Regions from separate parts of the Paenibacillus tundrae genome, predicted to be linked through region 1. Evidence: riboswitches for the same ligand, from Rfam matches in the RefSeq annotation. Region 1 holds a riboswitch; the other holds the start of a gene.

The links. A riboswitch is a leader RNA that binds a small molecule or an ion and turns the genes downstream of it on or off. The one in region 1 is predicted to bind S-adenosylmethionine.
Region 2: it holds a riboswitch for S-adenosylmethionine, as region 1 does, so the genes downstream of both, metA (homoserine O-acetyltransferase MetA) here and V6W81_RS23860 (methionine ABC transporter ATP-binding protein) in region 1, are expected to answer to the same signal.

What each region holds. Positions count from the first base shown of each region.
Region 1 covers NZ_CP145605.1:5,320,267-5,337,029, forward strand. The annotation lists gene V6W81_RS23845 (DUF2167 domain-containing protein) at 1-126, shown strand, start outside; gene V6W81_RS23850 (MetQ/NlpA family ABC transporter substrate-binding protein) at 283-1,119, opposite strand; gene V6W81_RS23855 (methionine ABC transporter permease) at 1,201-1,860, opposite strand; gene V6W81_RS23860 (methionine ABC transporter ATP-binding protein) at 1,862-2,899, opposite strand; SAM riboswitch class I at 3,025-3,167, opposite strand; gene V6W81_RS23865 (Cthe_2314 family HEPN domain-containing protein) at 3,308-4,048, opposite strand; gene V6W81_RS23870 (COX15/CtaA family protein) at 4,267-5,205, opposite strand; gene V6W81_RS23875 (thioredoxin family protein) at 5,563-5,907, opposite strand; gene V6W81_RS23880 (DUF2515 family protein) at 6,024-7,295, shown strand; gene V6W81_RS23885 (putative polysaccharide biosynthesis protein) at 7,495-9,123, opposite strand; gene V6W81_RS23890 (DUF456 domain-containing protein) at 9,187-9,627, opposite strand; gene V6W81_RS23895 (Cof-type HAD-IIB family hydrolase) at 9,682-10,431, opposite strand; gene V6W81_RS23900 (metal ABC transporter permease) at 10,752-11,624, opposite strand; gene V6W81_RS23905 (metal ABC transporter permease) at 11,624-12,586, opposite strand; gene V6W81_RS23910 (metal ABC transporter ATP-binding protein) at 12,590-13,375, opposite strand; gene V6W81_RS23915 (metal ABC transporter solute-binding protein, Zn/Mn family) at 13,448-14,383, opposite strand; gene V6W81_RS23920 (peptidoglycan D,D-transpeptidase FtsI family protein) at 14,627-16,594, opposite strand.
Region 2 covers NZ_CP145605.1:1,934,235-1,950,997, forward strand. The annotation lists gene V6W81_RS08640 (ROK family protein) at 1-583, shown strand, start outside; gene V6W81_RS08645 (HRDC domain-containing protein) at 775-1,776, shown strand; gene corA (magnesium/cobalt transporter CorA) at 1,867-2,802, opposite strand; SAM riboswitch class I at 3,255-3,379, shown strand; gene metA (homoserine O-acetyltransferase MetA) at 3,580-4,497, shown strand; gene V6W81_RS08660 (aminotransferase class I/II-fold pyridoxal phosphate-dependent enzyme) at 4,522-5,709, shown strand; gene V6W81_RS08665 (trans-sulfuration enzyme family protein) at 5,702-6,886, shown strand; gene mqnC (cyclic dehypoxanthinyl futalosine synthase) at 7,290-8,429, shown strand; gene V6W81_RS08675 (aldo/keto reductase) at 8,694-9,623, shown strand; gene V6W81_RS08680 (zinc-binding alcohol dehydrogenase family protein) at 9,657-10,670, shown strand; gene V6W81_RS08685 (YitT family protein) at 10,800-11,705, opposite strand; gene V6W81_RS08690 (cation:proton antiporter) at 11,813-13,051, opposite strand; gene V6W81_RS08695 (cation:proton antiporter regulatory subunit) at 13,056-13,550, opposite strand; gene V6W81_RS08700 (hypothetical protein) at 13,874-14,278, opposite strand; gene V6W81_RS08705 (putative sporulation protein YtxC) at 14,587-15,531, shown strand; gene thrS (threonine--tRNA ligase) at 15,966-16,763, shown strand, end outside.

The DNA.
Region 1 (16,763 bases):
ACGGATGAGAATTCTCTTTCTCCTGCTGAACAGGCGTATCAACAGCATGCCGCTGGGCAGGAATCCATTGAAAACACCCATTCATCCACTACCGACCATTCAGAGAATGACCCGAATAAGCGCTAATGCTCCATCCACACTAATGAATCACACGCAAAAGCCCTACACCTTATAAACAAGGATGTAGGGCTTTTGTCTTTTATATTGATACGGCACTCGATAATATCATTAAACATCCCATGATATACGTGCTCGAATCTCTATGTTTCGTTAAGTTATCTCTTAAAATGCAGGTTCAACTGCACCTTGGTAGCGCTCTTTGATGAATGTTTTTACTGCTTCGGAATTCAGAGCTTCTGCCAGTTTCTTGATAGCGTCTGCGTCTTTGTTATCTTCACGTGCTACAAGAATGTTAGCGTATGGGTTACCTTGCAGATCCTCGATCAGAAGAGCATCTTTTTCTGGATTCAAATTCGCTTCCAGTGCATAGTTGGCGTTAATGAATACCAGATCTGCTTCATCCAGTTGACGCGGCATCATCGCTGCATCCAACTCAATGATCTCCAAGTTTTTCGGATTTTCAGTAATGTCTTGCAGTGTTGACGAGATGTTTGTGTTGTCTTTAAGCGTAATCAGACCTTCTTTTGCAAGCAACAACAATGCACGGCCACCATTGGATGGGTCATTCGGGATAGCAACTTTTGCGCCGTCTTTCAATTCATCCAGTGATTTAATCTTTTTGGAGTAACCACCAAAAGGCTCAACGTGTACAGGAGTTACAGTAACGAGGTTAAAGCCACGTGCTGCATTTTCTGCATCTAGATACGGTTGGTGTTGGAAGAAGTTAGCGTCCAATTGTTTGTCAGCTAGTTGTTGATTCGGTTGAACGTAATCATTAAATGTTACAACTTGCAAACGAATGCCTGCTGCTTCGAGCTCAGGCTTGATACTTTCTAGAATTTCAGCATGAGGTGTAGGCGATGCTCCTACTTTCAGTTCAACGGTACGTGGGGCGCCAGCAGAATTGTCTGCACCGCTATCTGCATCCTTGTTGTTTCCGCAAGCTGCTAATACTGCAATCAGCATAATACTTAGTAGAGCAAATGACCATTTTTTCATGTGTAAAACCCCTTCTCCAATAATTTTTTGCATGCAGCATCCTTATCCAATTTGATAAGAGCGAGTCATGCTGTCTATGTGTTATTTCCTGGTGAACAATTTAACTAGACGATCTCCAAACATCTGAAGTACCTGTACTAAAATAACAATCAATACTACCGCGACAAGCATGACTTCTGTCTGATAACGATAGTAACCATAGTTGATCGCCAGTGTTCCAAGGCCACCGCCACCAACCATACCCGCCATTGCCGTATAAGAAACCAATGTAACTATGGTAATGGTTATACCTGCTAGCAAACCAGGCAGTGCCTCTGGTAACAGAACACGTCTTACAATCTGCCCTGTAGAGGCTCCCATCGCTTGTGCAGCTTCTATAACACCACGATCTACCTCACGCAAAGTCGTCTCCACAATCCTCGCGAAGTAAGGTGCTGCTGCAATGACAAGTGGTGGGATTGTCCCCAGTACACCTGTAGCCGTCCCAACAAGGGCGCGAGTAACGGGAAGTAGAGCAACAATTAGAATGATGAATGGAACAGATCGCAATATATTGACAATAACCGACAGAATCGAGTAAACGAGAATTGATTTTGCCGATGGGGATCTTGCTGTCATGAAGAGTAGCACACCTAATGGTAAGCCGATAATTACAGTAAACAAACCGGATACAAGAAGAATCTGCAGTGTCTCAATAGACGCTTTGCCGACCTCTTCCCAGTGTACAGTTGAAAAGTCCATGTTAACGAAGCACCTCCACATCAAGTCCCTGCTCGACTAATTCACGGGTAGTTGAGTTAATCGCAGCAGAATCTCCCTCGAAACGAACGATAAGCTGTCCATAAGGGACTTGTTTGATCGTAGAGATCGTTCCTTGCAGAATCGCGAAATCAACGCCGGTTTTGCGAACGGTTCGTGACAGAATAGCTTCATACGTCTTCTGCCCCAAGAACGAAATCTTCACCAACTGAGATTGTTCGCCATTCTTACGGCTGTTCTCTGAGCTTGCCAAACCTTCCTCTTCAAGCAACAACAAATCAGTCGCCTGACCTTGTTGCATGAAATCTCGTGTGATGGCATGTTGCGGCTTGAGAAATACTTTCGTAACCGGTCCCTGTTCAACAATGCCGCCCTGATGAATAACTGCAACCTGATCACAGATACTCTGGATCACATGCATCTCATGAGTAATCAGCACAATCGTTAACTCATACTTCTGGTTAATATCCAGCAGAAGCTTCAGAATAGAACTTGTTGTCTGTGGATCAAGAGCAGACGTCGCTTCATCACATAGCAGGACATCTGGATCACTGGCGAGTGCACGTGCAATGCCAACCCGTTGCTTCTGCCCTCCTGACAATTGTGCAGGATACTTGTTGCTATGCTGTTCAAGTCCGACCAAGGTGAGCATTTCCTTTACCTTACGGTCGATCTCCGCTTTGGGCGTATTGACCAATTTCAGTGGAAATGCAACATTGTCGTAGACCGTAGCAGATGAGAGAAGGTTGAAATGCTGAAAGATCATGCCGATCTTACCCCGCTGCTGCTGCAATTCCGACTTACTCAGACTGGTCAAGTTCACTCCATTAACCCACACTTCACCTTCAGTAGGTCGCTCCAATAGATTGATACATCGAATCAATGTACTTTTACCTGCACCCGAATGCCCAATGACTCCAAAGATCTCGCCTTTACGTACATTCAGATTCAGATCCGCAAGCGCAGTCGTCGCCTTTGCGCCTCTACCATATGTTTTGGTTATTCCCTTTAATTCAATCAAGTAATACTCTCCTTCCCACTGCCTACACCTATCTTTACCCGAAAGAGAGGAAAACTCCCATTCATGCAATAAAAAAAGAACCCTTTGCAGAAACTGAAAGGGTTCTTTGCTTGAAAGAATATACCTTCTCATCTGCCAAAATCGCGTTTAACGCCATTTTGTAGGAATTAGCACCTAACATCTATAAAGAATGACACGTTTGCCATTGTCGTTATAAATCGGTTGCCGGGCTTCATCGGGCCTGTCCCTCCGCCGCTCTCGATAAGAAATATGATATTGTAAGATTGTATAAGTTCGTGTAATTCCGCAGTTATACTGTTCAGATACTTCATGTTGAAACATATTACATTTAATGTCCTATTAGGAACTCAGTATAATCCAAGTATTCCGATTTGTCAAAGGTAAATATTATGATTTTAACCCTTTAGTACGCTCTCTAAAACCTTGTTGATACCACATTTTATTAATGTATCCATAAGACGCCTTCAAAGTAATACACACCATATCTAATCCTTGACGCAATTCGTTCAAATGCTGATCCAAGTCCTCCAGCTTCACTTTCCCCTGTAACGTCTGATGCAGTTGCCACAAATCATCTTGCATCTCAGAATTCATGTAATGAATCTCCATGTTTCTGCGTTTACGTAATTTGCTCATGGGCTCTCGGTATACATCCTTGATCTCAGTCAGCTTCACAGCTAGCTCCGAGTGCATCTTCGCATATCCAAACTGTCGCAACACGGTAAAATAAGAGAAATGCGTTTTCACTTTGGTTGTATTGAGCTGAAACAGTTCATTCAGCACCGTTCCTGTCTTGTCCAAAATGGCAAAGCAACGAATGAATCCATCCTTGTAGAAATAAACATACCGGGCGTATTCAGCCTTTTCTTCACTGGTCATGTCTTCTGTAGAACCTGCTTTTACCTTTTTCCGAAAATGAGATGCTGCAAAGCAACTCTGCTCCAGTTCATCCAACGAAGAAATTAACCCCTGCGTCCATACATATAACTTGCGATAATCATGCGTTGGATCTTGGTTCTTCTCCAGTTGTCGTTGCAGTAACTCCAAAGTCTCCACCATTGAATCAATAGCTTCCTCCAAAATACCCTCATTTTGGCGCGGCGGTTCGCCTAGCAACGTTCGCAGCATATACAGCCTCCTCTTTGCATTCTGCTGATCATGGGATGCTTAATCATGTTAAACAAAATCGGGATCAGAGTAAATGCATGAATGCTGCTTCGCTTAGGTTGCCCTGTCATGCCTAACATCAAACAAAGTCCACCTTCCCAATGATCTACATCATTGAAAGGCAGACTCTGTACGTTGTCGCAATATAACTTCCTATATCTTGAATCTGTATACTTGATTTAGAAACGATTAACTGGACGATGCAGCTTGTATACAAGGAAACTCATGTACGTTAGAACTCCGAACAATATGGCAATATCCAACATATGAGCAAGTGCAACGAACATGTACACTTCTGGGCGCCCGATCGTAAGCATCATCACGAATCCAATGAAAACTTGGAGCAGGATGAGCACTACAGCGATAACACCTAATCTCCGAAGTTCGGTGTTATCCGGGTGTTTGCGATATGCATAATGACCCAAAATCGCGATGACAATAACTAAGGATAATGCAGCCAAACGGTGAGCGAATGCTACAGCTACCCCTCCCGATAACTCTGGAACAATCTGTCCATTACATAATGGGAAACCAGAGCAGCCTCCCGCTGAGTCGGTATGGCTCACGAACGCACCTGTGTACACAACGAGATACGTGTAAACAGTGGAAAACCAGACCAGATTACGGAAGCCTTTGGTTACCCGAGGGTAATTATTCAATCTTTCTAGTCCTCCGTGACGCGCCTCCTGCCTTATTCCCAGCGCCATCATTAGAGAACTTGCGAAGGCTATGATCGAGAATCCAAAGTGCAGCGCCATTACGGCGGAAGATTGGGAGAACACCACGGCAAAGGCTCCCATGATTCCCTGGACAATAACAAAAATGAGCGTTAGTAATGAGAACAATTGTAGATCTCGGCGAGACTTACCAAACCGTAAAAATGCTACAAAAGAGGCAATCGACAGCAGACCTGCCAATGCGCTTACGGCACGATGTGAATATTCAATTAGGGATGCTACCGTATGTGCTGGAACAAGCTTTCCGTTACACAAAGGCCACTCTGTGCCACAACCTAATCCGGATTCCGTCTTAGTAACAATGCCCCCACCGAATGTCGCCAGGAACATTACAAGACAAGTTAATACGGTTAACCACTTAAACAAGGTTAAATGCTTCAATTTTTTCTCACCTGCTGTTGGTTTAAGATGGCGAAAAACATCGTTTCTCGCTTGATTCAGTACTTTGACACGTAATTCACAACTAAACTCATTATACCGGATAAAAGTGTCATTGACGCCGCGCTTTGTGACAAAATGTTAACGTCTGTTTAAAAAATGACCAGAAGGTCATTTTAGTTCAAATTTTAGACACAAGCGTTTATTTCATGCTTCTGCAATTTGTATGAATACTGTATGTATAGGTTCATACCCACATCTTAATAGTGTCTCCTGAACTTTAACGAACATACCAACAGCCACCTCTCCGATGATGGAAAAGTAGCTGTTAACATATGTAACCTTTAAAATGGATTGTGTTTATTTGTGGATCGTTTTATACACTTCAACAGCACGATCAAGAAACTGCTCAATCTCTTCTCTAGATTTACGAAGCTTATTCACATAACGAACCAGCTCGCGTCCATCTGTATACGCCACAAAACTCGGTATGCCGAGGATGTTTTGTTCTTCGCTAACTGTCCCCACTTGATCAACATCAACCTCAACCAGTGTCAGCTCACGAGCATACTTGTCCTCTACCTCAGGCATAAATGGATCGATGTATTTACAATCTCCACACCAATCGGCTTTAAATACAGCTACGGTCAATCTCGGAGATTGAATCGCTACATCAAATTCAGGTTTGGAAGTTATTTGTTCCATGATCACATCTTCCTTTCTTTTCCTTGTCTTAACCTAAGTGAAGCAAATTGCCGAGTGGAAGTCAAATATTCAGTACATACTGAGGTTAGAGCAATCATGAGAAAGGATGACGAGCAATGCATACTCACAAAACAGATTCGCCTCCACTGGAGTCCTTTTTTCACATTGTGCGTTCCATTCCTGGTGCGGCGAGGGAAGTCTGGCGTGGCAAACAGGCGGCGTGGCAAGCCTCCAATCAACTACGTCATCCTTTACGTGATTTGGCTTGGCAATCTGATGTCGCCCAATCCTTGCAAGAAGAAGTTGAACGATCATTGCCTGGAGTGGAATCGGCTGCTACTAGACATGCTCGCAGCGCGATTGTATGTGAAGAGGACTGCATTATTTTAGAAGAAATCCATAGACTGACGGCAGAGCATAATCGAAGCAATATTACCCGCACAGCAGCCTATCTGGAATGTTATGAACAGTATCCTGAGCTTCATTGGGCGCTGCTGGCTCATATGGTTTCACGCAACGGTGGATACCATATGACAGATCTACAGAGTGGTCTAATGCACAACCTGCAAAGTCAAACTGATCGAGAACATATGTATCGCATGCTGGAGCGTTGTAATGCGCTTATCTTCCAAGACGCCTATCCTCAATTATTGTTGTACATGAACAGCCGTAGACTGGGACGAAGTTGTTTTCACCTCCTCCCCCATTTCCATATCTCTGTCTTTATGACTCCCTTTTGGGAACGATTTTGGCTGGAACGATGCAGCTCGTTGCTCAGTGTGGCATTAATTATTAATGAGCAGAACTATATTGAGAGCCGGGTTGTGCAGCATCCTTATTTTAAAAAAGAAGTGCTGTCCAAGCCTGCCTTTCATGTGCATAACCTGGCTGGGCTTAATCATATCGTATTTCCACTCGGACGTGGCAAAGGACTTACGGGCCGAGTCATTGAACATTTCGCCAAGCTTGATGAACGTATTATGTTTGGAAAAAGCCTGTATGCTATGCTGTTCGGTACCCAGCAAGTATTGACGCAAGTACTAGAATTCGCCCGTGCCGTACCCCATCGCGGATCGCGTGCCGAATATTGGCCAGGCTTGTTCACAGCCCACGAGGAGCATGCTGGAAAGAATGAGTTTTATAGCAAGGAATTATTGGAGCTGGAATGGCTGCCAGAGGGTCAGCGACTATACAGCCCTGAATTACTCGCTGTGTGGCAGGATACACCCTATGAGCCGATTACAAGACAGGACTGGCTCCAGAGTAGGGATTGCCTTGGCCATCTAACCGCACCACGTCGACCATGGCTATTCGAGATGAGTCACGAACACCGATATGGGTTGCTCAAAACTGCGGCAGCTCATGATGCCAAAACTTTATTACATTAAGTCTCATCACATCTTATTAAGAAACGACATAGCAAAGCAATCCGGATCCAGGCTTGCTTTCTCTTCCTTCGAGCATATCTGATACACATACCAAAAAGCCTGTCCACTGAATAAATACAGCGAACAGGCTTATATGCAATGCTTAGATATGGGTTAAAGGCATGCCCTTAAGTTAGGGCATATGACCAGTTACCATCGGTTACCCTTGTTGCTCTACTCCACGTTGCAGACGCATTAGTGGACGTAAAACCTTTTGCAGAATACGTGGGTAACTCCCCAACTCATCCTTACGCAGCACACGCAGTACAATCAGGAGCACGAGATAGATAACAACGACCAGTGCACCAACAACGAGACAGGTCATCAGGAACGATACACGGGATGGCAGGAATGAGCCAAAGACCATATTTCCTAACCAGTTTGTGCCGAAGCCAGCACCTGCAGCGAGCAATACAGTCAACAGGAACCCTTTCCAACGATCACCCATGATCGAGAAGGATACTATTTTTCTCAATACTCGGAGATTCAGATACGTAATCACTAAGAAACATAGCGCTGTTGCAATAATGATGCCATAAATGCCAAAGATCTGTGCAAGGATCAGACTCGCCACCAATTTGACGACTACCCCTATAGCTACACTGATCATCGTAATTCGTGGTTTACCTACGCCCAGCAAGATGGAGTTTGTTGTCATCATCGTAATCTGGAAAATGGTACCGAAAGTAAGCAACGCAATAATCGGTGTCCCATCCAATGAACTAAATAATAATCCGTTCACAGAATACGCCGCAGTACAGAGCGCAATAACAATAGGCATACCTGTGAGAATCGAAATACGCAACGCTAGCGTAATCTGATTCTTCAGATGGGTCTCATCCTTACGAGCGAATGCTGCCGAGATAACCGGCACCAAGGATTGACTCAAAGCGATGGCAAGAATCGGCGGTATACCCGCAATACTTTGCGCCTTCGCACCCAAGATCGCAAGTACGGCTGTCGCTTCTTCTAATCCATTACGACCACTTAGCAATGGAACGACAAGGGATGAGTCAATGAAGTTAATTGCAGGAACCGCCAGCGATGATAGAACAATCGGAATAGACAGCTTAAAGATATCTGCGTAAATGCCGCGCATCGGCAATTGCTGAGCTCGCTCCATTTCAAACTGGGCTTCACGATCTTTGCGACGTAGCTTCAAGGTGAAGTACAGCATAACAGCAAACGCACCAATACTTCCGAATACACCACCGAAGGAAGCACCCGCAGCGATTGTCTGATCATCATAATTCCATTGCAGCATAATGTAGGCCACGATAATGGCAGTTCCTACACGGGCAAATTGTTCTACAATCTGTGAGATACCACCAGCCGTCATGTTGCCTCGACCTTGGAAATAACCACGCATCATGGCAATCGCCGGGAAGAGCAGCAAGGCAGGTGCTAGAGCCCGAATGGCACTAACGGATTCCGGTACCTTCGAGATATGGGTCGCGTAGAACGGTGCGGCAAACCACAGCAGTGTAGACATTACAACACCAGCCACAGCAGCGAAAATCAGGGCTGCTCGGTAGATCTGCTGTGCTTCGCCAGCTCGTCCTAGTGCGTAGCGTTCGGATACCATTTTACTCAGCGTACTTGGTATACCTGCCGTAGCAACGGTTAACAGCATTAAATATACCGTATTGGAAATGGTAAACGATGCGTTACCGATATCGCCGAGGATATGCTCAAGCGGCACACGTTGCACAAGACCAAGCACCCTTGCAATGAGCGCTGCTGCCGCTAGAATGAGCGTCCCCTTAATAAATGTTTCCTTCTTAGACAAACCAATTCCCCTTCTTTCCTCCACACGGACGTGCGCCCAGATGACGCTCGCACTCGCTAATGCCTATGCGAATCGAACCACCCAGATAATAAAGAGCACAATCATGACGATTTGCAAAATAATTTTCATCACCGTACTTGTGAACAGTCCCACCACGGAACCAAAACCAACTTTAGTCGCTTTGGAAGGTGATGATCCTCCGATAAGCTCCCCAATAAAGGCACCGAGGAATGGGCCTAGTACAAGCCCGAACGCCGGGATGACAAATGGACCAATGATTACACCAATCGTACTTAACGTGGTGGATAGCTTGGAACCGCCGAATTTCTTAACGCCCCAGGCACTAACGACATAGTCAGCCACGAACAGCACAACGACGATCAAAATCTGAGTAATCCAGAACCATACACCAAACGGGTCAAAACTAAAGAACCATCCATAGACCAGAAATGCGAAGAATATCGCTACAGCACCCGGTAAGATTGGATAGACGGTTCCCGCCATGCCTACTGCAAACAGAAGTACAATTAAAATCCAACCAACGGTTGCGAGCAAAGGTTACTCCCCCTTTAAAATATGTTCACGGATGACTTCAACGATGCCATCTTCATTATTGCTCGCCACAATGAGATCTGCCGCTTCTTTCACTTGCTCCTGGGCATTTCCCATAGCTACGCCTAGACCTACAGCTTCAATAACCGCTAGATCGTTCAAGCTGTCGCCGACCGCGACTACCTCAGACATCTCAATGCCAAGCAACTTACACACTTCAGCTACACCGCTCGCTTTGGATATGCCTGCCGGGTTGATCTCAATATTAACAGGTGAAGAATTCGTCATTTGCAGACCGCCAAGTTCCTGTAGTTCCAGCATGATCTGGTGACGTACTTCGTCAACCTCAGTGGTATATCCGAACTTCAGCCATTCCAAGCCTTCGATATTGTCTGTCCAGCGATCACGGTTGAACAGCTCTTCCACGGAGTATGCCCAGTACCAGCTGTTATATTTCTCCCCGATCTGTTGCAGCTTGCGGATTAATGACGGATCCATCAGATGGCGGAAATGTAGATCATTCGGAGCTTTCCACACTTCACTACCATTCACAGTAATCATCGGCGTCTCTAGACCAAGCTGTACCGCATAAGGCATAGCATGGAATACCGCTCTTCCTGTAGATAGACATACATGTATGCCGCGGCGCATTGCAATTTTGATCCATTTGGCCGTTTCCTGTGTAATCTCATGATTATCATCTAGCAATGTTCCATCCATATCGAGTGCTAGCAATTTGTATTTCAGTTCACTCATGTTGTATTCCTCCTCAGTTGTCTCTCTTTATTCCCATCCAACATACTTTCACACAAAGATCGCCCGGTATCCGCACAAGCGGACGCCCCGGACGTCACAGCTAACGACATTTTACCACAGATCATCCATATGCAACAAAATAACCAATATGAATCAATGTAAACATCATGAAGCTATGAAGCTGTCTTCCTATAGAAGAAATACGATGAATGACAGGTGTTAAACCAGGTGTTCAGAGTCAGATCTCGTTTTCTCCGCAACAAAAAACGCCTGCATTTAGCAGACGTTTGAACTCTTTTTATCTAAAGTTATCTTCATCATTAACGTGTAGCAAATTTACGGCGAGCATAGCGGAAGATAATCCCGTGTTTCGGGGACAACAGCAGCGCGAGTACAAATAAAATACCGGCAACCGCCACCATGCACCCTGCAATGGAAGCATCCAACATATAAGCCATGATGTAGCCTCCAACCGAAGAAGCAGCTCCAACCAGCACGCTGTACAGGATCATTTTGCCAAGTCGATCGGTTAACAGATACGCTGTTGCCGCAGGTACAATCAACATACCTACAACGAGAATAGAGCCTACACTTTCAAACGAAGCCACAGACGTCATGGAGACAAGTCCCATGAGCAAGTAATGGAACAACACTACCGGAATACCGCAGGCTGCAGCCAGTGCTGGATCGAAGGCACATAGCTTGAACTGTTTATAGAACAGCCCAATAACCACCAGGATGACCAACAACGTAATTCCCAGCATCCATACTGCTCTTGGCCCAACATCCGTACCACCAATCATCAGTGTATCCCACTGCACATAAGCAATCTCACCAAATAGGACGCAGTCCAGATCCAAGTCAATATGCTGTGCATTCAGACTAATTAAGATGACCCCTACCGCAAATAGAGCCGTAAATACAATACCAATAGAGGCATCGGAGGATAGCCCCCCAGCCTGCAAGCTCTGAATCAGAAACACCGTCAATAGACCAAAGATCGTTGCACCAAGCAGCATCCATAACGAATCTCGGGAACCACTCCATAAGAAAGCTATGGCAATCCCGGGTAGTACAGCATGACTAATGGCATCACCCACTAAGGCCATCCGGCGCAAAATTAGAAAACAACCCAGAATTGCACAAGCTGACGAGACAAGTATTGCCGTTAAAATAATCCAAAAGGTTGCCATTACATCTCACCCCGTTCTTGCTGCCCATTTCGCTGCGCAGAGAGTGTCTGAACGGCGGCATGCTCTTCTCTCAAGTAAGCCGACTTGGCTTGAATACTTCGTAAGCGCCGGGCCAGTAAGCCCCTGCGCGGAGCCAGTAGTGCCGAACCTGCAAACAGGACAGTTGCTGCTAGCACAGTCACAGGACCTGTTGGTAGATTAGGAACCATCGTGCTGAACAACGTACCTGTTGCACCGCTCATAGCACCAAATATACCTGAGAGCAGCACCATAAGTGCAAGTGAATCTGTCCAGCAACGTGCTGCAGCTGCCGGCGTGACCAACAGGGCGGCAACGAGGACTACACCTACCGCCTGAATGCCTGCAACGACCGCAATAACAGTTAATAATAGAATGAGCTGCTCCAGCACAGCAACAGGCAATCCCATGCCTCTTGCGAATCCTGGATCGAAGCTCACCAGCTTGAATTCCTTAAACCACACGAGGCAAGCGATGAGTAACAACAGACAGACGCCGCCCATAACATACACATCCGTCATCACCATCGAAGCTGCCTGACCAAACAAATACTTGTCGAGCCCGCTCTGGCTTCCACTCGCACTATGCTGAATGCGTGTCAACATCACTACGCCAATGCCGAAGAACACCGTTAATACAATTCCCATTGCAGCATCCTGCTTAATGCGAGAATGCCGTGTAATCCACGAAATGCCGAAGGTGGCTACAATACCAGCAACGAGAGCGCCAAACAAGAAAAGTCCCACGGATTTGGTCTCGGTTAGCATAAATGCAATACAGATTCCCGGCAACGCTGCATGTGCAAGTGTGTCACCCATAAGGCTCTGACGTCGTAAAAAGGTAAAGGAGCCGATGATTCCACTACTGAATCCAAGTAATAAACATCCGAGAAGAATCCAGCGAGTATTCGGGTCAGACAGAATGGAGAGTGCCCAGTTCCACATGCATTACACCTGGCCTTTCTCCGACCGGCTTCCAATCATCGCAATCCGGCCTCCGTACGTCTCTTGTAGTGTGTCAGGTACAAATACCTCGTGAGTGGGTCCACCTGCTACAAGCCGCCCGTTCAACAACAGCACATGGTCAAAATACTCCTCCACCGTTGCCAGATCATGATGCACAACAAGCACGGTCTTTCCTTGCTGCTTCAACTGCTCGAGCAAAGATATGATCGCCTTTTCTGTTGTTGCGTCAACCCCGGCAAACGGTTCATCCATGAAATATAGATCCGCATCCTGAACTAATGCACGTGCCAGAAATACCCGCTGCTGCTGACCGCCGGAGAGCTGGCTGATCTGACGGTACATGTAGTCGCCCATGCCGACCTGCTCTAAACAATGCGCTGCCAGATCACGTTCCTTCTTGCCTGGGCGACGGAACCAACCCAGATGACCATAACGTCCCATCGTCACCACATCCAGCGCATGGGTAGGGAAATCCCAATCCACGGACTCCCTTTGCGGAACATACCCGATCCGTCTCCGTTGCTCACGATAGGATTGCCCGAAAATACGTACATCGCCATGCATTTTGGGAACCAGCCCGAGCACTGCTTTGATTAGGGTTGATTTGCCTGCGCCATTCGGACCCAATATACCGATAAGCTGCCCTTCTGGAATATCGAAGGATACTCCGCTTAGAACAGGTTTCTTGTGGTAAGCCACTGCTAGATCTCTCACACTGAGAGGAGCTGTTGCAGACTGCTTTTCCTGTTGAGCATGATTGTTCGTCATGCCTTGAAGAGAATTTTTAGATGATGTTAACTTGTTCATTCACGTTCCACTCCTCTCTTGATCCTTGTTCCATCACTTCAATGCCTCGACAATGGTCTGGATGTTATGCCGGATCATACCGATATATGTGCCTTCCTCCGTACCTTCAGCACCCATGGCATCCGAGAACAATTCGCCGCCAATGGTGACCGTATGTCCTTTTTCCGCCGCTCCAGCAATAATGGCTTCCATCGCTTTTGCAGGCACACTCGACTCTACGAACACAGCTTTGATCTGATTCTCTACAAGATAATCACGCAGTTCACTAACATCTTTTGCACCATATTCCGCTGCTGTGCTAATCCCTTGCAGTCCCATGACGTTCATGCCGTAAGCCTGCCCGAAGTATCCAAACGCATCATGGGCGGTAACGAGCACTCGACTTGCCTCCGGAATTTCTTGAATCTGCTGACGAACCTCTTCGTCCAATGCTTGCAGTTTGCCTAGGTACTGTTCCGCTTGCGCTTTATATTGTTCCTCATGTGCTGGATCTGCCTTAATCAGCGTATCGCGAATCGATTCTGTCGCATGGATCCAGTGACCGACATCAAACCAGACGTGAGGATCGTATTCCGTACCACCCGTGTCTTTACCAGAACGCAACTGATCCACAGGAATATTTTCCGTTACCGCTGTAACGATTTTGCTCTTGGACATCTTCTCCAAAATATCAGTCATCTTGCCTTCCAGATGCAGCCCGTTATACAAAATCACGTTCGCTTGCTCCAGCTTGCGTATGTCTCCCTGAGATGCTTTGTACAGATGGGGGTCTACTCCAGGCCCCATTAAACCGGTAACGTCAACATATGCTCCGCCTACCTCACGTGCGACATCCGCAATCATTCCAGTCGTGGCCGTTACTTGCAATTTCCCATTACTGCCAGTCTCTGCTTCACTTGAGCAAGCGCTAAGCACCATCATAATCGCCAAAGCTGCAAGTGTAATAAACCCTCGATGAATACTCCTCATCTTCACCTTTAACAATCCAAACAACCCCTTTCCTTCTCCTAAAATATTTGTCCACATCTAATTTTGTTGTACAAGGTATTAAAATTTAATCTAAGCTAATAATGTTTCCCTGGTGCAAATTTTATCCGATGAAAAATAAAAAGGCAAGGGAAAATTTCCCCTGCCTGTCCTAAAAGAGTCGCGAGCCGTCTATTTAGGCTCATGACCTCGAATGTATTTTACATAATTAAATATTCCAAATTCTTATTGCTGCTCTGCATCCTTCTTACCTTTGGGAATGCCGTTTAGACCATACACTTCGTCGTAGGCATCAAAGATTTTGCGGGCAACTGGAGCGGCACTAACCGAACCGAATCCCCCTTCGGGTACAACGACTGCTACCGCAAGTATCGGATTATCCCGTGGTGCAAAAGCGATAAACACGCCATTTTCCTTTTTATTCGGCCCCGTGCCTTGCTCCGAGGTTCCTGTTTTCCGAGCAAAATCATAGGCAAATCCATCAAATGAGCTTACCTTTGTCACCATCCCGCGGTGTACCTCATTCCAATAGGCATCCGCAAACTCGACCTCGTTTAATACTTTGGGTTGGATCTTCTTGACCACATTACCATCGGCATCACGGATCTCCTTCACCAAATGTGGCTCCATCCGTTTACCTTTGTTGGCAAGCATCGTCGTATATTGGGCAAGCTGAAGTGTGGTGTACTTCGCTTGTTGGCCGAATGATGCAAAAGCCAAACGCGTCAGTCCAGATTCATGTTCCTCCTTGTATTCTAGTCGTCCCAAGAACTCACCAGGAAGATCTACACCCGTAGATACGCCAAGGCCAAAATCCTTCATGTACTCATCCCATTTATTAATACCTTCTACCGAACCATACTTATTCAGTAGTCGTTTACCTACCATATCAATCATGAAGGCATTCGATGATTTCTCAATGGCTCGCCTCGCCGTGATGTGTCCGTTGTATGCGGAATGCGAGTTTTTTACTTGTCTGCCGTCTTTCCCTAAGATCGCATAACCCTGATCATGATAGGTCTGCCCAGCTGTAAACAACCCTTCCTTCAAGCCGATTAGTACACTGAGCGGTTTAATAACCGATCCAAGGAGGACAACGGATTCTGCTTTCTTTCGCGAATCGTCCGGTGGGAAAGAAGCCATCGTTCCGTTACGATACACAAACTTAATTTTGTCATAATCCCAATCGTTTGGATCATAGTCTGGCATGCTTGCCATGGCTACGACATTGCCCGTGTCTACTTCCATCGCTACGGCATAACCGGTAACCGCTTTAGGCAGTCTACGAAGTTCATCAGTGATTGCCTCTTGTGCTGCCAGCTGAACTTCCTTATTAATCGTGGAGACCAGGCTATACCCCTTCTGCGGTGGTGTCTGCTCCATCGCACCCTCTGGCAAATTACGGGCATTGATGTCGATCGACTGGTAACCACTGCGTCCGCGAAGCACTTCCTGATATTGAAATTCCAGTCCGTCTACCCCAACATTCTCCTGCTGGGTATAGCGAAGCCCAGGGTCACGCTCCGTCGCTTCAGCCTCACCAATTTTTTTATACTTTTCTGAATTTTGCTGTTGTCCCTTGAACTCTCTCGTATATCCAATGGCCTGAACGGCAACTCCATCAGGATCATATCTTCGTACGTTCTCCTCCAGAACCATCGCCCCTGGATACTCTGCTTTTTTCTCCATGAAATAAGCAATTTCTTGCGTATTCAGATCCGATTTTACGAGCCTTGGCGTATATCCATGCGCCTTCTGGGATTCAAGATCCAAGCGTTTAATAATCTCTTCCGCGTCCGGTTGCTCCGGATCTCCTGGGTTAAACTGCTGGAACACGCCTGCCAGATCATCAGCTAACTCCCGCGCTTCTTCTTGCCTCGCTCCTCTACTGTAGTCCTCGTATAACATCACATACAGAGACTGTACAGGCACGGAATATGCCAATGCCACTTCTCCGGTCGCATCATAGATAGGTCCACGCACGGGTGCAAGTGGAATATCCTTCGTGTTGCGGCTCGTTTCCATGTAGGTGAGCTCAGGCCCCTCAACAAATTGCACAAAGGCTAACCTAAAAATCAGGATGCTAAATATGACAAAGGCTGCGAAAAAAAACATATTAAGCCTTGCGCTCGATAGCTTATTAACAGGTGGATCTTCCGTAACCATTTTGCTCTTTTTCCATCGGTTAAACATGTATTAAGCCTCTCCGTTCCTACGTTCATATTCGCTGTTCTTCTATGAGTTTATCAAAGGTAATCCACAATGTCCCCCAAATATTGGTTACATTTTCGTCATAGGTGAATAGATCACATAAATGGTAATACACCAAATAACTAACAACATGAACAATCTCAAAAACAGC
Region 2 (16,763 bases), 3.1 Mb from region 1:
AATGACGTTTGATACCGATGTGAATGGAGCTGCACTTGGTGAAGCGACTTGGGGCGCAGCCAAAGGATTAGACAGTTGCTTGTATATTACGGTGGGTACAGGAATTGGTGCAGGTGCTGTAGTTTCTGGTCAAATGGTACATGGATTGTCTCATCCAGAGATGGGACATATCATCGTACGTAGACATCCGGAGGATACCTTTGAAGGATTCTGCCCTTATCATAGCGATTGCCTAGAAGGACTTGCTGCAGGTCCAGCGATTAACAAACGATGGGAACAACCAGCTTATGAGTTATCACCGGATCACAAAGCATGGGAGATCGAGGCTCATTACTTGGCGCATGCACTTATGAACTATGTTCTGATTCTCTCCCCACAGAAAATTGTGATGGGCGGCGGTGTGATGAAGCAGGAGCAGCTCTTCCCTTTGATACGCAAAAAATTACAGGAATTGCTGAATGGTTATGTACAGCATCCCGCACTTCAGTCCGATATCGATCAATATGTGGTCTCACCGGGTCTTGGAGATAACGCAGGGCTGTGCGGCTCCTTGGCGCTTGCGAAGCTTGCACTAAATAAATAAAGTATACAACACGAAATGATTGACGAATTTTTCCAATATGGTATGATATGAGCAACAGCATAGCACGGTTTGTTGAGGAAGCACCTCTCTTGCATTCATTTTGCAGGAGGGGTGTTTTTTTGTGCCTTTTTTGAAGGTGATGAGGGTGAGCCTTACAAGCGGTGTAGCTGAACTCGAAGGAGGGATTGACCATGGAAGTCATTTTTATGAACAGATTAGCAAGAATTACAGATCAGAATGAAGAGCTCGCACAGGTGTGGATTGGCGAAGAAGAAGGCGCATGGCATCTGGGTTGGAGCTTGTATGAGGAAGGGGATCGAGAGGATAAGGTTTGGTATGAGGGCAGTTCGTGGGAAGAACTCATGCATATTTATCGTCATCAACTAGCACTACAGATGAGTGAAGGGTTCCGACCGTTACTACAAGGTTTATTTCATGAGATTGAAGATTTGCGATCACGAAATTATGGTGGACAACGGCTTCAATGTTATAGCGAGTTGTATGCCAATGAAACATTGTATGCAGATCTATGCACATGGCGTAGAAAGAGAGCCGCTTCTGACCGGAAGGCTCCTTATTTTATTGCAACGAACCGGTTGCTTCGCATGATTAGTTCGTATGTGCCATTGACGATGGATGAACTGATGCAATTGCCGGGTGTTGGAGAGAGCAAGGCCTCCGAGTATGGTCAAGCATGGCTGGAGCTAACGAACGGAGTGGAGCGTTCCACCGTATTTCCACTCGACTGGGTATACTCTGCATTGAAAGAAGAGGAGTACGAGAACTGGCTTTATCGACAGAAGGAACAGAAGTATAAACAGGAACTAGACAAATTCAAGACACGTAAGCAAGTACTTGAAGGCATGAAGGAAGGGCACACGTTAGAGGAGATTGTTCACCGTTCGGGATTGTCACGCCGAGAGCTAATCGAATTACTGGAGATCTTAGATCTAGAGGGTTATGATACGGATTGTCTTCTTGATGCAGAGCTTGCCATTATGCCTGAACAAGAACAAGAAGCCGTATGGAACGCCTATGAGGAACTAGGAGACGCGTTTCTGAAGCCTGTGCTACATAAAGTATATGGGGAAGAAAAACCAGGTGGAGGTAGCCTGGAGCAAGTATATGAGAAGCTTCGTATGATCCGGATTCGTTATCGTCGTCATGTGGAGACGGAGCAGAACGTCAGTTAATGTGCGATTAGACCAAAAAAAGACGAGGCCATAACCCCATTAGGGAGGCTTCGTCTTCTATTCTCTTTGAAATGTTCATTCCGAGTCTAATCAGATCCAGTCTTTTTTGCGGAAAATGAAGAACATACTCAGGCCAAGTGTCACCATAAGCCCAATAACCACAAAGTATGAATATTTCCAGTGCAATTCTGGCATAAATTCGAAGTTCATCCCGTAGATACCGGTAATAACGGTCAAGGGCATGAATACTGTGGTGATGGCGGTAAACACACGCATGATCTCATTCGCTCGGTTCGCAATACTGGATTGATAAGCCTCACGTAAGTTGCCCATCAGATCCCGATAGGTTTCGAACGTTTCGGAAATCTTTACCGCATTCTCATAAATATCGCTGAAGTATTTCTGCAATTGATCATCAATGAGACGCAAGTCTTTTTTGTTAAGTGTATTGATGACCTCTTTTTGAGGACCAAGCACTTTTTTGAGCCATAGAATCTCACTACGAAGCCCGATTATTTCGTTTAGGTGAGATTTTTTGGTGTGCATCAGAATATCTTCCTCAAGCTTCTCGATCCGTGCCTCAATTCGATCACCGACAGTAAAGTAATTGTCGACAATTAAGTCAACCAGCAAGTATAACAGACGATCCGGAGTACTGACTTCCTGCTCCCATAGAATAGGTTTTAAAGTTCGCAGCTCACTGACTTTCTGTTTGGTCACACTGATAATGAAATGTCTGCCCAAGAACAGGTTGACGGCACGTAAAAATATCTCTTCATCATCAAAACGAATGCTATTAATGACAATAAAATAATGACTTTCATAAATTTCGATCTTCGGACGCTGTTCCTCGTCACTTAAGCAGTCTTCCACCGCTAGGTCATGCATCATAAATAGCGGCTGAAGCACGGCCAGATCATCCACATCCGCATCAATCCAGTAAAAGCCCTCCGCTGGTGGAGTCAGCGCTTGCTGAATATCATCCACTGGGATAAATACACCGTTGTTTACCAACCGGATTTTCATCGTTATCGACTCCTTCTGCACCCGCCAGGTTGGCGGTTCTTCATCATTATGGGCGCAAAAAGAAGAGATCAGCCGGTCGGCAGCGGAGCCTGGAGATCAGGTCTGCGTTCGCTCTATATGCAAACGGAAGTAACGTCCCGCTGCCGGCATGCTGATGTCAATTCTCTATGCTGTTTGTCGGAATTCGGCTGCCAGTCAGGCCTCGGGTCGCCATCCATTGATTATGTCACCTCTCACATAAGGGTTTACAACACCTGTTTAGTATACCGCTGGTCCAACGTGCTTTCAAGCGCAAAAATGTGTCTATTTCGCGCTCTGAGGCAGTGTATGATAGGTGGTGAAAAACGGTTCCGAGATGTAGAAACTTAGGATGAACTGTAGCTTGACGTGAACGAATTAATGTTTTAAAGTAAACGGAAAGCAATTAAATTTCAAAAATTAAATACAGCGAAATCTTATCAAGAGTAGGTGGAGGGACTGGCCCGATGAAACCCGGCAACCGGCGGTATACCGCACGGTGCTAATTCTTGCAGCGACTATGTGCCCAAGAGGTACTGTTGTAACTGAGAGATGAGAGAGGCGCATATCTATTTACATATGACCTTTCTCGGAATCCGAGGAAGGTCTTTGTTATATGCCCCGACTTCTCAGCACTGATTTTCGCTAAGGAACTTGAGCCTGTCTCACGGCATTAGACGTAGGAATTCTATGCTTGTAGAGCAAGCTCATGGCAGCGTATGCTGCAATCTATTTATGCTCAAGGAGGAGTTTGACACCATGCCAATCAAAATACCGGACACTTTACCTGCGAAGGAAGTGCTTGCAGGGGAAAACATCTTTGTCATGGACGAGACATCCGCATATCAACAGGATATTCGTCCGCTTCGTATCGCTATATTAAACCTTATGCCAACGAAAGAAACGACCGAGACCCAGCTCTTACGTTTGGTGGGGAATACACCTATACAGGTCGACATCGTTCTGGTACATCCGAAATCTCATACATCTAAGAACACTTCCCAGGAGTACCTGGATGAATTCTACAAAACATTTGATGAAATCGAACATCGCCGCTTCGATGGCATGATCATTACAGGTGCACCTGTAGAACAGATGGATTTCGAGGACGTGAACTATTGGAAGGAAATCCAAGAAATCTTCGAATGGACCAAAACAAATGTTACTTCAACCATGCATATATGTTGGGCCTCACAAGCGGGCTTATACCATCACTTCGGCGTTCCTAAAGTTTCATTGGACGAAAAGTGCTTTGGCGTATTTCCACACACGATTAACAAATCTCATGTTCCACTCCTGCGTGGTTTCGATGAAGTGTTTAATGTTCCTCATTCACGTCACACTGAAGTGCGTCATGAAGATATTGAGAAGGACGAGCGTCTTGAAATTTTGGCTGAATCTGAGGATGCAGGTATTTTCCTAGTTGCAACCAAAGACGGTAAACAGATTTTCGTTACCGGACATGCTGAGTACGATCCGTTATCCCTCAAGTGGGAATATGACCGCGATGCAGCCAAAGGATTAAATGTAGCGCTACCTAAAAATTATTTCCCGAAAGATGATCCTTCCCGTGTTCCTCCAGCGACATGGCGGGCGCATGCTAACTTATTATTCTCTAATTGGCTCAATTACTATGTGTATCAAGAAACACCTTACGATATTGGTCCGCAAATTTAATCGAGATAACAGGGGGATTCTGCAATGGAAGATAACAAGTTGAAAATCGAAAGCCGCTTAGCTCAAATTGGTTCTATTCATGAACCGGTCACAGGTGCAATTAACTTTCCAATCTATCAAGCAACTGCGTTTCGCCATCCGAAGCTTGGACAGAGCACGGGATTTGACTATATTCGTACAACGAATCCAACACGTAAAGTGTTGGAGGAAGCAGCAGCTGCACTGGAGTCTGGGGATGCGGGTTTTGCCTGTAGCTCAGGCATGGCAGCACTGCAAACGATTTTTGCATTGTTCAGTCAAGGAGATCATCTGATTGTATCACTTGATCTGTACGGGGGCACATATCGTCTGCTAGAACGTATTCTATCTCGTTTCGGTGTAACAGCAAGCTATGTCGATACGAATGATCTGGCTGCACTAGAGAAAGTTCTCCAGCCGAATACCAAAGCGGTCTTTATTGAGACACCAACCAACCCGCTGATGATGATTACAGATGTTGAAGCGGTAAGCACATGGGCGAAGAGCCATAACTTTTTGACTATCGTGGACAACACGTTGTTGACTCCATTCTTCCAACGTCCAATCGAGCTGGGTGCGGATATCGTTATTCACAGTGCAACGAAGTACCTTGGTGGACATAACGATGTCCTTGCTGGATTGATTGTGACCAAAGGAGAGGAACTGTCAGCAGAAATGGCATTCTTACACAACTCCATTGGTGCAGTGTTATCTCCAACAGATTCCTACCAGTTGATGAAGGGTATGAAAACATTGGCTCTCCGGATGGAGCGCCATGAATATAACGCGTTGACAATCGCTAAATATCTTTTGGAGCATCCAGCTGTTGGTGAAGTCTATCACCCAGGATTGTCGGATCATCCCGGATATGAGGTGCAGAACAAGCAATCCAGCGGTAACACGGGTATCTTCTCTTTCAAAGTGAAGGATGCTCGTTACGTAGAGCCATTGCTGCGTCACATTAAACTCATCGCATTTGCTGAAAGCTTAGGCGGCGTTGAATCATTAATGACATATCCAGCAGTACAAACTCATGCCGATATCCCGATTGAGATCCGTGATGCTGTCGGCGTGGATGATCGTTTGTTGCGCTTCTCCGTAGGTATTGAGCACGCAGAGGATCTTATCGCAGATCTGGGCAATGCCCTAGCAGCAGCAAAACTCGAAATTGAAGGAGGAGCACATCATGAGTGAACAGAACAAAAATTCCGGTTCTTCTGATTCTTCTGAATTGAAATTCGATACCAAACTGCTGCATTTCGGGGATGAGGTAGACAAAACGACGGGAGCTTCCAGTGTGCCGATCTATCAGGCGTCCACCTTCCATCATTTTGATATCTTCAATCCACCACAACATGATTACAGTCGTTCAGGGAATCCTACGCGTCAGGCTTTGGAGGATTACATCACCCTGCTAGAAGGCGGGGTACGTGGTTTTGCGTATTCTTCAGGGATGGCAGCAATCTCCAGTGTCTTCATGATGTTCTCGGCGGGGGATCATATCATCGTGACAGAGGACGTTTACGGCGGAACGTATCGCTTGCTGACTTCGATTTTAAACCGGATGCAGATTGATACGACATTTGTCGATATGACAGATATCGAAGAAGTGAAAGCAGCGATTCAGCCCAATACGAAAGCCGTTTATATGGAGACACCATCCAATCCAACGCTGAAGATTACGGATATCGCTGCAGTAACATCATGGGCTCAGGAGCATGAATTAGTTACAATTCTGGACAACACATTTATGACACCTTACTACCAGCGTCCAATAGAGTTAGGTGTAGATATCGTTGTACATAGTGCTACTAAGTTCCTTGGTGGTCACAGCGATGTGTTAGCAGGGCTTGCTGTAGCTCGTACAGAAGCTCTGGGTAAACAGCTCAAGCAGTTGCAGAACGGGTTGGGTACTGTGCTTGGAGCGCAAGAGTCCTGGCTACTCATGCGTGGAATGAAGACACTTGGTGCTCGTATGGCACACAGTGAACAGAGCACAGCCAAGCTTGCGGCTTGGTTAAATGAACGAAGTGATGTTTCAGCTGTTTATTATCCAGGGTTACAGGATCATCCAGGTCGCGAAGTGCACGAACGCCAGTCAACAGGCTATGGTGCTGTCGTATCCTTTGATGTAGGTTCTGGTGATCGTGCCAAAGCAGTGCTTAATCGTGTGAAGCTACCAATCGTTGCTGTGAGCTTGGGAGCAGTAGAGAGTATATTGTCTTATCCTGCAATGATGTCTCATGCCGCAATGCCTGCAGCGGTTCGTCGTGATCGCGGAATCACGGATGGATTGCTTCGCTTCTCGGTCGGTCTTGAGGACATTGATGATTTGATTGCGGATTTGGAGCAAGCACTTCAAGAATCCTAGAAATCTTCTCTGACAGCAGTAAAAAATATACAATTTGATATGCATGTGTTCAAAAAAGTTGGTTTTCAGTACCAAGAAGATGGGATGAAGATTGAAATAGAGTAGCGGAGCGTAGATTAAGATACGTGAGCAACGGATATTTCGGCTAAATTCCATCTTCGACGCTGAGATGCTGTTAGGCATCCTTCGTAATCAAAAGCGGATTTATTTGAACAATTCTATATGTCTACATTTTCACTTATTTTTAAAGCACCTGCTCATAAGGTGCTTTTTTTCACATGTAACCTGTGTTACGATAGTTGGAGTACAGAAATACGATGTTTTCACCGGAACTTGTGTATCTAGTCCACAAGCTAGGATGATCGTTATCATATTTTCACTTCATGAGGGAGGCTTTTTTATAATGAGTACGGTAGACCGTATCTTAGATAAAGCCCTTCGGGGCGAGCGTTTAGATTTGGAAGATACGATTCAACTATTTGAATCGGACGAAGTGGACAAAATTGGGGCGGCAGCTAATGTTATCATGAAACGCATGCACCCTGAACCATACAGAACATTCGTAATTGGGCGTAACATCAACTACACAAACGTATGCGATGTATACTGCCGTTTTTGTGCTTTCTATCGCAGACCTGGTTCCGATGAAGGCTACGTATTGCCAGATGAACTGATCTTCCAGAAGATTCAGGAGACGGAAGACGTTAACGGTACCGAAATTCTTATGCAAGGCGGTACGAACCCGAATTTGCCATTCAGCTATTACACAGACATCCTCAGAGAGATTAAAGCGCGTTTCCCGAATATCACAATGCACTCCTTCTCTCCAGCTGAAATTATGAAAATGGTTGAAGTTTCGGATGGTCTTACACTGGAAGAGGTTGTACGTGCGATTCACGAAGCAGGATTGGATTCCCTCCCAGGTGGTGGTGCTGAGATTCTAGACGACCGTACACGTCGCAAAATCAGCCGTCTAAAAGGCTCATGGCGCGATTGGATGGACGTTATGCAAACGGCTCACCGGATTGGTATGAACACAACAGCAACGATGGTTATAGGTCTTGGTGAATCCATGGAAGAGCGTGCATTACATCTGATGCGTGTCCGTGAAGCTCAGGACGAATGTATCGCTAATAAATATGACTCTGAAGGGTTCTTGGCATTTATTCCATGGACATTCCAGCCGGATAATACGAACCTCAAATTAGAGCGTCAGACACCTCAAGAGTATCTAAAAACTGTGGCAATCAGCCGTCTGGTATTGGATAACATCAAAAACATTCAATCCTCATGGGTTACAATGGGACCTGAGATTGGTAAGAAATCCCTCGAGTTTGGTTGCAATGACTTCGGTAGCACAATGATCGAGGAGAATGTCGTATCCGCGGCAGGTGCAACTTACAAAGTAAACATTGGTTCAATTCTTCAACTGATTCGTGAAGCAGGTTACATTCCAGCTCAACGTAATACGAGATACGAAATTCTGCGTATGTTTGATGAGGAAGAGAATACCCTTGACCAAGACTTCGTTATGCAGAACTAATAATTAATTGAACGTAAGCTTATTGATTCTTCAAGAAGCCATAATGTCGCGAGTTCCTTCATGTAGAAGGACTTCGCGGCTTTTTGTATTATCGACTAATATTTTTTATTTAGGAAAATGGAGAGCCTAGTCAGATCATGAAACAGTATATAATCCACATATGAAGGTATTTTATATTCTTATTGAACTGGTACAATGAAAAAGCAATGTATTTTACATGACCTCAGATGTTCTCAAATGATGTATAGGGAAAGGGGTAGGATGATGAAGCAAAGAATACTTGGAAGGACAGGACTAAATGTCCCCATACTAAGCTTTGGTGCATCTTCCTTGGGTTCGGTATCTCGTAATATTGATCCTAACGAAGGTATTCGTACAGTACATGCTGCACTAGATGTAGGCATGAACTACATTGATGTGTCTCCTTATTATGGATTAACGAAAGCTGAGACCGTGCTAGGTCATGCAATTCGTACTGTGCCACGTCAATCCTATACGTTATCTACGAAGGTAGGGCGATATGGTGAGCATGAGTTTGATTTTTCACGTAAGCGCATTCAGGAAAGTGTGCAGCAGAGCTTAACAAGACTTCACACAGACTATATTGATATGTTGTTTCTTCATGATATTGAGTTTGTACCAGCTGATATCATTATTGAAGAAGCCTTCCCAACCTTGTTAGACCTCAAAGCGCAAGGAGTCATTCGATTCGCGGGCATATGTGGACTGCCTTTAACCTTGTTCGAGAAAGTATTGCCACAGATCGAAGCCGATGCGATCATCTCGTATTGTCATTACACCTTAAATGATACATCGTTATTATCTCTGCTGCCGCTATTGGAAAAAAACAATGTTGGTCTTGTGAATGCTTCGCCACTCTCCATGGGTTTGTTAAGTACTAGAGGTGCGCCGGCTTGGCACCCTGCGACTGAACGAGTGAAGCAGATTTGCTTGGAGGCTGCGCAATTCTGTGCCGAGCAAGGAAGTAACATCGCGAAGCTTGCTGTGCAGTATGCAACCGCCAATGAGCAGATCCCAACCACTTTGGTGAGTAGTGCGAGTGTTGAGAATATCCGCAATAATGCTGACTGGCTAGATGAGGAGTTAGATGAGGAATTGCTCTCAGCAGTGCTCCGTATACTTGCACCAATTCATAATGAGACTTGGCCAAGTGGTCTTTCAGAATATAATTAAAATCATCTAGGAAGCATCTAAGGGGGAGTAGAGATGAGAGCTGTCGTATGTGAAGAGGTTGAACATCTAACCTTACAGGACGTACCTGAGCCTGAACGAACCGAGCATGAGGCGATCGTTTCAATTAAACGCATTGGTATCTGTGGTACAGACCTTCATGCGTATAAGGGGAACCAGCCATTTTTTACGTATCCTCGTGTGTTAGGACATGAATTAGCAGGTGTCATAGAAGATATCGGGCATAATGAAGCAGGTTTACAAATCGGCGATACGGTTAGCATTATTCCATATCTGCACTGTGGACGATGTATCGCGTGTCGTTCAGGTAAAACGAATTGCTGTGTCTCCATGCAGGTGATGGGTGTACATGTAGATGGCGGCATGCGAGAAAGAATAGCGGTACCTGTATCTCATCTATTGCGAGCGGAAGGGCTGACGTTGGATGAAGCGGCGATGGTCGAACCCCTGAGTATTGGAGCTCATGCTGTAAGAAGAGCTAGAATACAACCAGGAGAACAGGTTGTTGTTATCGGTGCAGGACCGATTGGTCTTGGGGTAATGGCATTCGCCAAACAAGCGGGAGCTAGAGTTATTGCTGTGGATCGAAATCAGGAACGATTGGAACTTAGCCGCTCTTTGGCAGGGGCAGACATCCTGGTACAAGCAACAGGACAAGCAGTGGAACAAGTCAGAGAAGTTACAGAGGGAGATTACGCTACCGCGGTCTTCGATGCAACAGGTAACGTTAATTCAATGAATGAAGCCATTCGTTATGTTGCTCATGGTGGGCAGCTAGTATATGTAGGTTTGGTCAAAGCAGATATTATCTTCCATGACCCGGAGTTTCATAAACGGGAGATGAGTATACTGGGAAGTCGGAACGCGACCCGAGAGGACTTTGAACAGGTCATGCAAGTTTTGCAAGCGAAAAGACTGGATCTGGATGCCTACATTACGCATCGAACGTCTTTTGATCTGTTACCTTCGGCTATCGAGCAGTGGCTACTTCCAGAGTCTAAGGTCGTTAAAGCGATCGTTGAATTATAGTGTTCGTTCCTAACAACATAAAAAATACCAAAAACTCTCTCAGATCCTCAGGATAACAAGTATCCAGAAGGTAGAGAGAGTCTTTGGTGTATTTCGCTATATCATAGTGACCGTTTATAGAAGTCAAGATCACTTCTCTGGATTCGTGACAAGACCCGCATGTGGATCAATGTGTCGCACGATTGATTTGAGCCAGATCATTTCAAGAAAGTGAACCTCGTAATAGAGTGCGCCTGGAAAATGTTGAACCCATCCATCGCTTGCAGCGGATTGGAGAGAATGACTTGGTGGGTTTGGTGTTACAGGTTCTCGGCGTAATCGTTTCCGCAAAGCCTGCGTGACTTGATCCCTCTGCGCGGTTAAGATATACACCTTGCGTTTCGCAGAGAATCCGCGGAAAGCGACATACACCATTTCATAAGCAATTAGATATGCAATGACAGAGTACATGGCCTGATCCCAACCAAATACAACACCTGCAGCCGTTAGAATCAGCAAGTTAAACAGCATGATTATTTTTTCGATAAGCATCCGTTTCCCGCTAAATAAACGTTCGGGTGGCCGAGAAGACGGATCACCGATTTCCAGCGTATCCAGTGTCCCGCCATAACGCACCACTAGTCCGATTCCTATTCCCAGACATAACCCGCCGAACATCGCTGCGGCAAGTGGGTGTTCTACTAGTGGTGGCATGGGATGAAGCACGATGGCACCGATCGAAAAGACAACCAGACCCAACACAGTAACGAGCACAAACTTTTTCTGCACGATCTTGTAGGAAATAAATATAAATGGAACGTTGAACAAGAAGAGGAATAATCCAATTCTCATCTCAGTCCAATGAGCAAATAACGATGAAATGCCCGTAATGCCTCCAATAATAATCTTATTGGGGTGAAGGAACAATTCAAGTCCCACGGAGGCCAGAATACCACCTGCTATCACAAATAAAAGGTTTAACAGGCGACGACTTGATGTGATTCTGGTCTTGGCGGTATGTGGCGCCGGATTAGCCGATATCAGAGGTGCTTTCATACGTCATCCTCCTTTGTGCGGTTCCGAGCCCTTCTCCCTGGGTTATTCACAGAAAGATCGGCGTAGAGCCGCGAGTTGCTATATAATGTCTATTCCACATAGACATGTCATCCTTCTTTTTGCAAAACCTTAGGTTCTTCTTTTTTCTTGCGTTGGTCTTTGAACTTAAATATTTTATCCAAAATTCTAAACACATGTTTGGACTCTTTGGTCAACAATGGTCCGAGGATTGCCAGAATGAGTACATATAACGCGGCAAACGGTTGAATCATTGCCATCAGTCCCCCGGCTTTACCCATGTTGGCCAAGATAATGGAAAATTCACCACGTGATACAATGGTTAATCCAATATTAGCCGATGCTTTTGGAGATAAGCCTGCGCTACGGCCAGCCAGCATGCCTGCAAGGAAATTACCAAACAATGTAAGAGCTACTGCAACCAGAGCTAGCCACACGGCATCGCCACCCAGAGACAACGGATCAATGGAGAGCCCGAAGCTGAAGAAGAAAATGGCTCCAAAGAAGTCACGGAACGGCAGAATCAAGTGCTCAATCCGCTTAGCATGTTCTGTCTCAGCCAGCACGAGTCCAACTAACAAAGCACCAATGGCTTCAGCGACATGGATCGTTTCGGAAAATCCAGCTACAAGGAACAGTGCTCCAAATACGACTAGGGAGAAGAGTTCGTTGGAGCGGATTTTGAGCACCTTGTTAAGCAGTGGTGTTGCTTTCCGTCCAAGAATAATGACAATTAACATGAACCCAAGGGCAATAAGCGCGGACATAATGACGCCTCCGACGGAGGATGAGTCACTGAGTACCAGTCCGGACAAGATCGAGATGTATACCGCGAGGAACACATCTTCAAACATGATGATTCCCAGTATCATTTCAGTCTCTGGATTAGCTGTACGTTTCAGATCGACGAGTACCTTGGCTACAATGGCACTTGATGAAATGGTGGTGATACCGGCAATAACCAATGCTTCTGCAACTGGGAAACCGGAAACAAAACCGAAGATTAATCCCAGCGTAAAGTTAATACCGATGTAGATCGAGCCACCTACTGCAATAGAGCGACCCGATTTCACCAACCGTCCTACCGAAAATTCAAGTCCGAGATAGAAGAGAAGGAATAGAATACCGATCCGACCCATGAAGTCGATAAAAGGCTGACTCTCGATGAATCGGAAGTCTAGATGCCAGATTTTCATGGCATGTGGACCAACGGCCATACCAATCAAAATATAAAAAGGAACAACGGAAAAACGTAATTTAGCAGATAGGAGTCCGGCTGCTGCAATGAGCACCAGCGCTAGACCCACTTCGAATATCAAATGATCCATTCACTCACCCCCTCCCGCTCAGGAGGAGGGATTTGAACAGTTTCTGCTGGTTACGTTCGCCGACAGCGACAACCGTCGATTCTGCAGTGATCACGACCTCCGGACCGGGGCTAATATGTTTTTTGTGGTTTTTCTCAACAACGGCAATAACCGTTGCTCCAGAGTTCTGACGTACGTCTAGTTCACCGATGGATTTACCGATACATCCATAGGAAGCCTCAATTTTGTACCATTCAATGATCAGGTCATCAAAAGTAACTTCAATATTCTCAAGCTGTTTTGGCTTATAGGTCAAGCCGCCGACAATAGCAGCAATCTGTCTTGCTTCATAATCGTCCAGTGTAATCATGGAGATGCTTTGATCTGGATCATCATACTCAAAGTGATACATTTCACGACGTCCATCATCGTGAATAATAATTACAATTTTATCGCCACTACTCGTTTCAATCTGAAATTTCTTACCGATACCTGGTAGATCCGTTTCGCGTACATCCATGGATAGTTGCCTCCTTAAAATGAGGGCTGGCCACAGAAGGCAGGCTTATTTCCCGTAAATCGAATGATCTAATGATGGGAAGAAACATTAAATATGCGGGTAAACAGAGCCAGGAACTCCTGACACACAGCCGTAATGTTTTGAACTCAATTTTTAAATATGGGTATGACAAAAGAGTGCTACAAAGATTGGCATCCAAGCCAATAGGGTATTAATATCTAACTTAGCTAAAAGGGTAATGAGTTATGCACAAGTATTCCGTCTTTTCATAAATGAACGAAGAGGAGTCTCTATGCAAAGCAACCTTAAATACGCTGCAACGACTAGCGAAGAGTGTACACGTATTTTGGTGCTATAGGGGTAGGGGAAACATACATACTGGTGTATTTAATAGGTAGCAGAATTAATCTGCGTTTAAACAGACAAATCAACGGTTTAAAGGGCAGACGTGGTGTTGGAATCCGCAAAATCAATAGTAATGCGAGCACAAGAAAGACAGGTTTCTTATGCACAACCGCAAGAAGTTTAGCCATCACTTGTGGGTATCTACGGATGACGGGCTTCTGTTGAGACTCTGGAATCTGAACCATTATTTCCTTATTAGAGTTTGAATCAACAGATACACCGACAGCGGATTCTGTCTGCATCGGAATAGGGAAACACAGGGCTTGGAATACGCACAAAATGATAATCAAAACGCTGCGGACAATTCTTGGTTGTGTTCTCATTCTGGCTTCCCCCCTTTTCCGTGAAACATACTGTTATAAAAATAATAACACATTTTTGGCTGATCTCCAAACCACTTTTGAAAATAGAATGCAATTTTTTGTGAATAAAGACCCCATATGATCAGCAACATGTAGTATAAAACTAGGAAAAAAGCCGCTAGATCTTGTACTTGAGAATGATTAAAGAGTGAATGTGGCAAAATGCTGAAATATACTGAGAAATCATGACATGCTTTCCATCAATCCGCTTCGTATATCCCCATTCACCTTGCCATATACTTTGAACAGGACGGAAAGGAGTGATTCTTGTGGAACTGTTTACCGTATGGACAGATGTATCTGGGCAAGAGGAAGCGGACCAATTTCATCACTGTATCAAAGAAAAAACCAAAGGTTTACATATAAGTAAAAGAGGCTTCAGGCTTACCTTCAAACATAATGATGGTAGGGCAGTCTGGGTATGCAGAGGTAATGAGAATCACAATGACTTCCAGCAATGGCTACCACAAATTAGTGAATTATTTGCTAATGGCTTGGCTGATTTTATTATGCTTACTCGCGAACGACATATGGTGGAAGATATGATCTCCAAAGCATGTTCCGTCATGGATGAGCACGAAGTAGAGAAGGTAAACCGAATTTGTATGCCGCTTTTGATCAATGGTGATCTGGATCAGCCAGGACTCCGTGAACGTCGACGCTCAACACTCGCAAGTGGATTGAAGAGGGATTTGGAGGATGTTCATTTTTTTCATCTAGATGGTATTGTGAACTTTCGAATGAAGCAGTACAAACAAGAGCTGCATGAGCTGGTGGAGTATGCTCTAGATGAGTTTTGGATGGATCGACAATACGAAGAATTTATGGGATTGCTTAAATATTTTGTTTTCTTCCAGGAAGCGAAGGTGCCTCTAATTCATCTCGTTCATAAAGGAAAGCATGAATTCCAAGTGTATGATGCTGCGCTTAATCTATTGCCTGTGCAAAAAGATGAACAGGTTGTGGTGGAGATGCCTGGACTGGAACTGGAAATGGATATAGAAGATATGATCGTGAGCACGCTTATATCGATCTCGCCTGAGAAAGTGATGTTGCATACCAGCACAGTGGATATGCCCATTATTACTACCATTCGTCAGATCTTTGAGGACAAGGTGCAGTTATGCCATCATTGCCCGGAATGCGAGGTACTGCGCGCGGGTTTATTGACTGGTCTTGACGCAAGCGATCTCGGCAATTATAATAACTGTTGATCCACGAATTATGGGTCGAGTTACTTATAATGACTAATGAACTAAAAGCGTTGACAAAGATATGAGCCACTCAGATGGTCGGTGCAGAGAGAGGGAACTTTGGCTGAAATTTCCTCCGGATTCCACGTTTGGTTTACCCCTTTGTAGTTGCGGTTTTGAAAGCGGAATGTAGAGAGCCACTGGAACGATCAAATGGAACTTAGCCGTGAGTAAGGATCTGCCGGGTCATGCCCGTTATCGTCATGCCAATGAGGGCTGTATATCCAGATCGGATAAGTCAGCTGAATTAGGGTGGAACCACGAGTATATTACACTCGTCCCTTTACCGGGACGGGTGTTTTTTGCGTTTTTTTGCCTTCGTGCGAAAGATCGCAATAGATAATCAGTCCATTATTGAATGGACAAAGGTTACATTTACAGGAGGAATGAGACAAATGGCAGTTAACATTAAACTCCCTGATGGTTCCGTACGTGAGTACGCTGAGGGAAGCACGATTGAAGATGTAGCGGCTTCGATTAGTAGTGGCCTACGCAAAAATGCTGTAGCAGGTAAATTGGATGGCATCGTGGTGGACTTGTCCACAACGCTTCATGAGGGTGCGCTGGTAGAGATCGTAACGTTGGATTCACCGGAAGGTCTGGAAGTGATGCGTCACAGTACTGCTCACTTGATGGCTCAAGCAGTGAAGCGTCTATACGGTAACAAAGAGGTTCATCTGGGTGTAGGTCCTGTTATCGAAGATGGCTTCTATTATGATATGGATCTGGAACAACCACTCAATCCTGAAGATCTGCAGAAGATTGAGAAGGAAATGGAACGTATCGTTAATGAGAATCTGCCGATTGTTCGTAAGGAAGTTAGCCGTGCTGATGCAATCAAAACGTTTGAAGAAGTGGGCGATCCTTACAAACTCGAATTGATTCGTGATCTACCAGAAGATAGTGTAATTACGATCTACGAGCAAGGTGAATTTTTCGACTTGTGCCGCGGACCACACGTACCATCAACAAGCAAAATTAAAGTGTTTAAGCTGATGAATGTTGCTGGTGCATACTGGCGCGGAGACAGCAAAAACAAAATGTTGCAGCGGATCTACGGTACTGCGTTTGTGAAAAAAGCACAGTTGGATGAACATCTGCACTTGCTTGAAGAAGCTCGTAAACGTGACCACCGCAAATTGGGTAAAGAGCTGGAAATGTTCACATTCTCACAATTGGTGGGACAAGGTCTG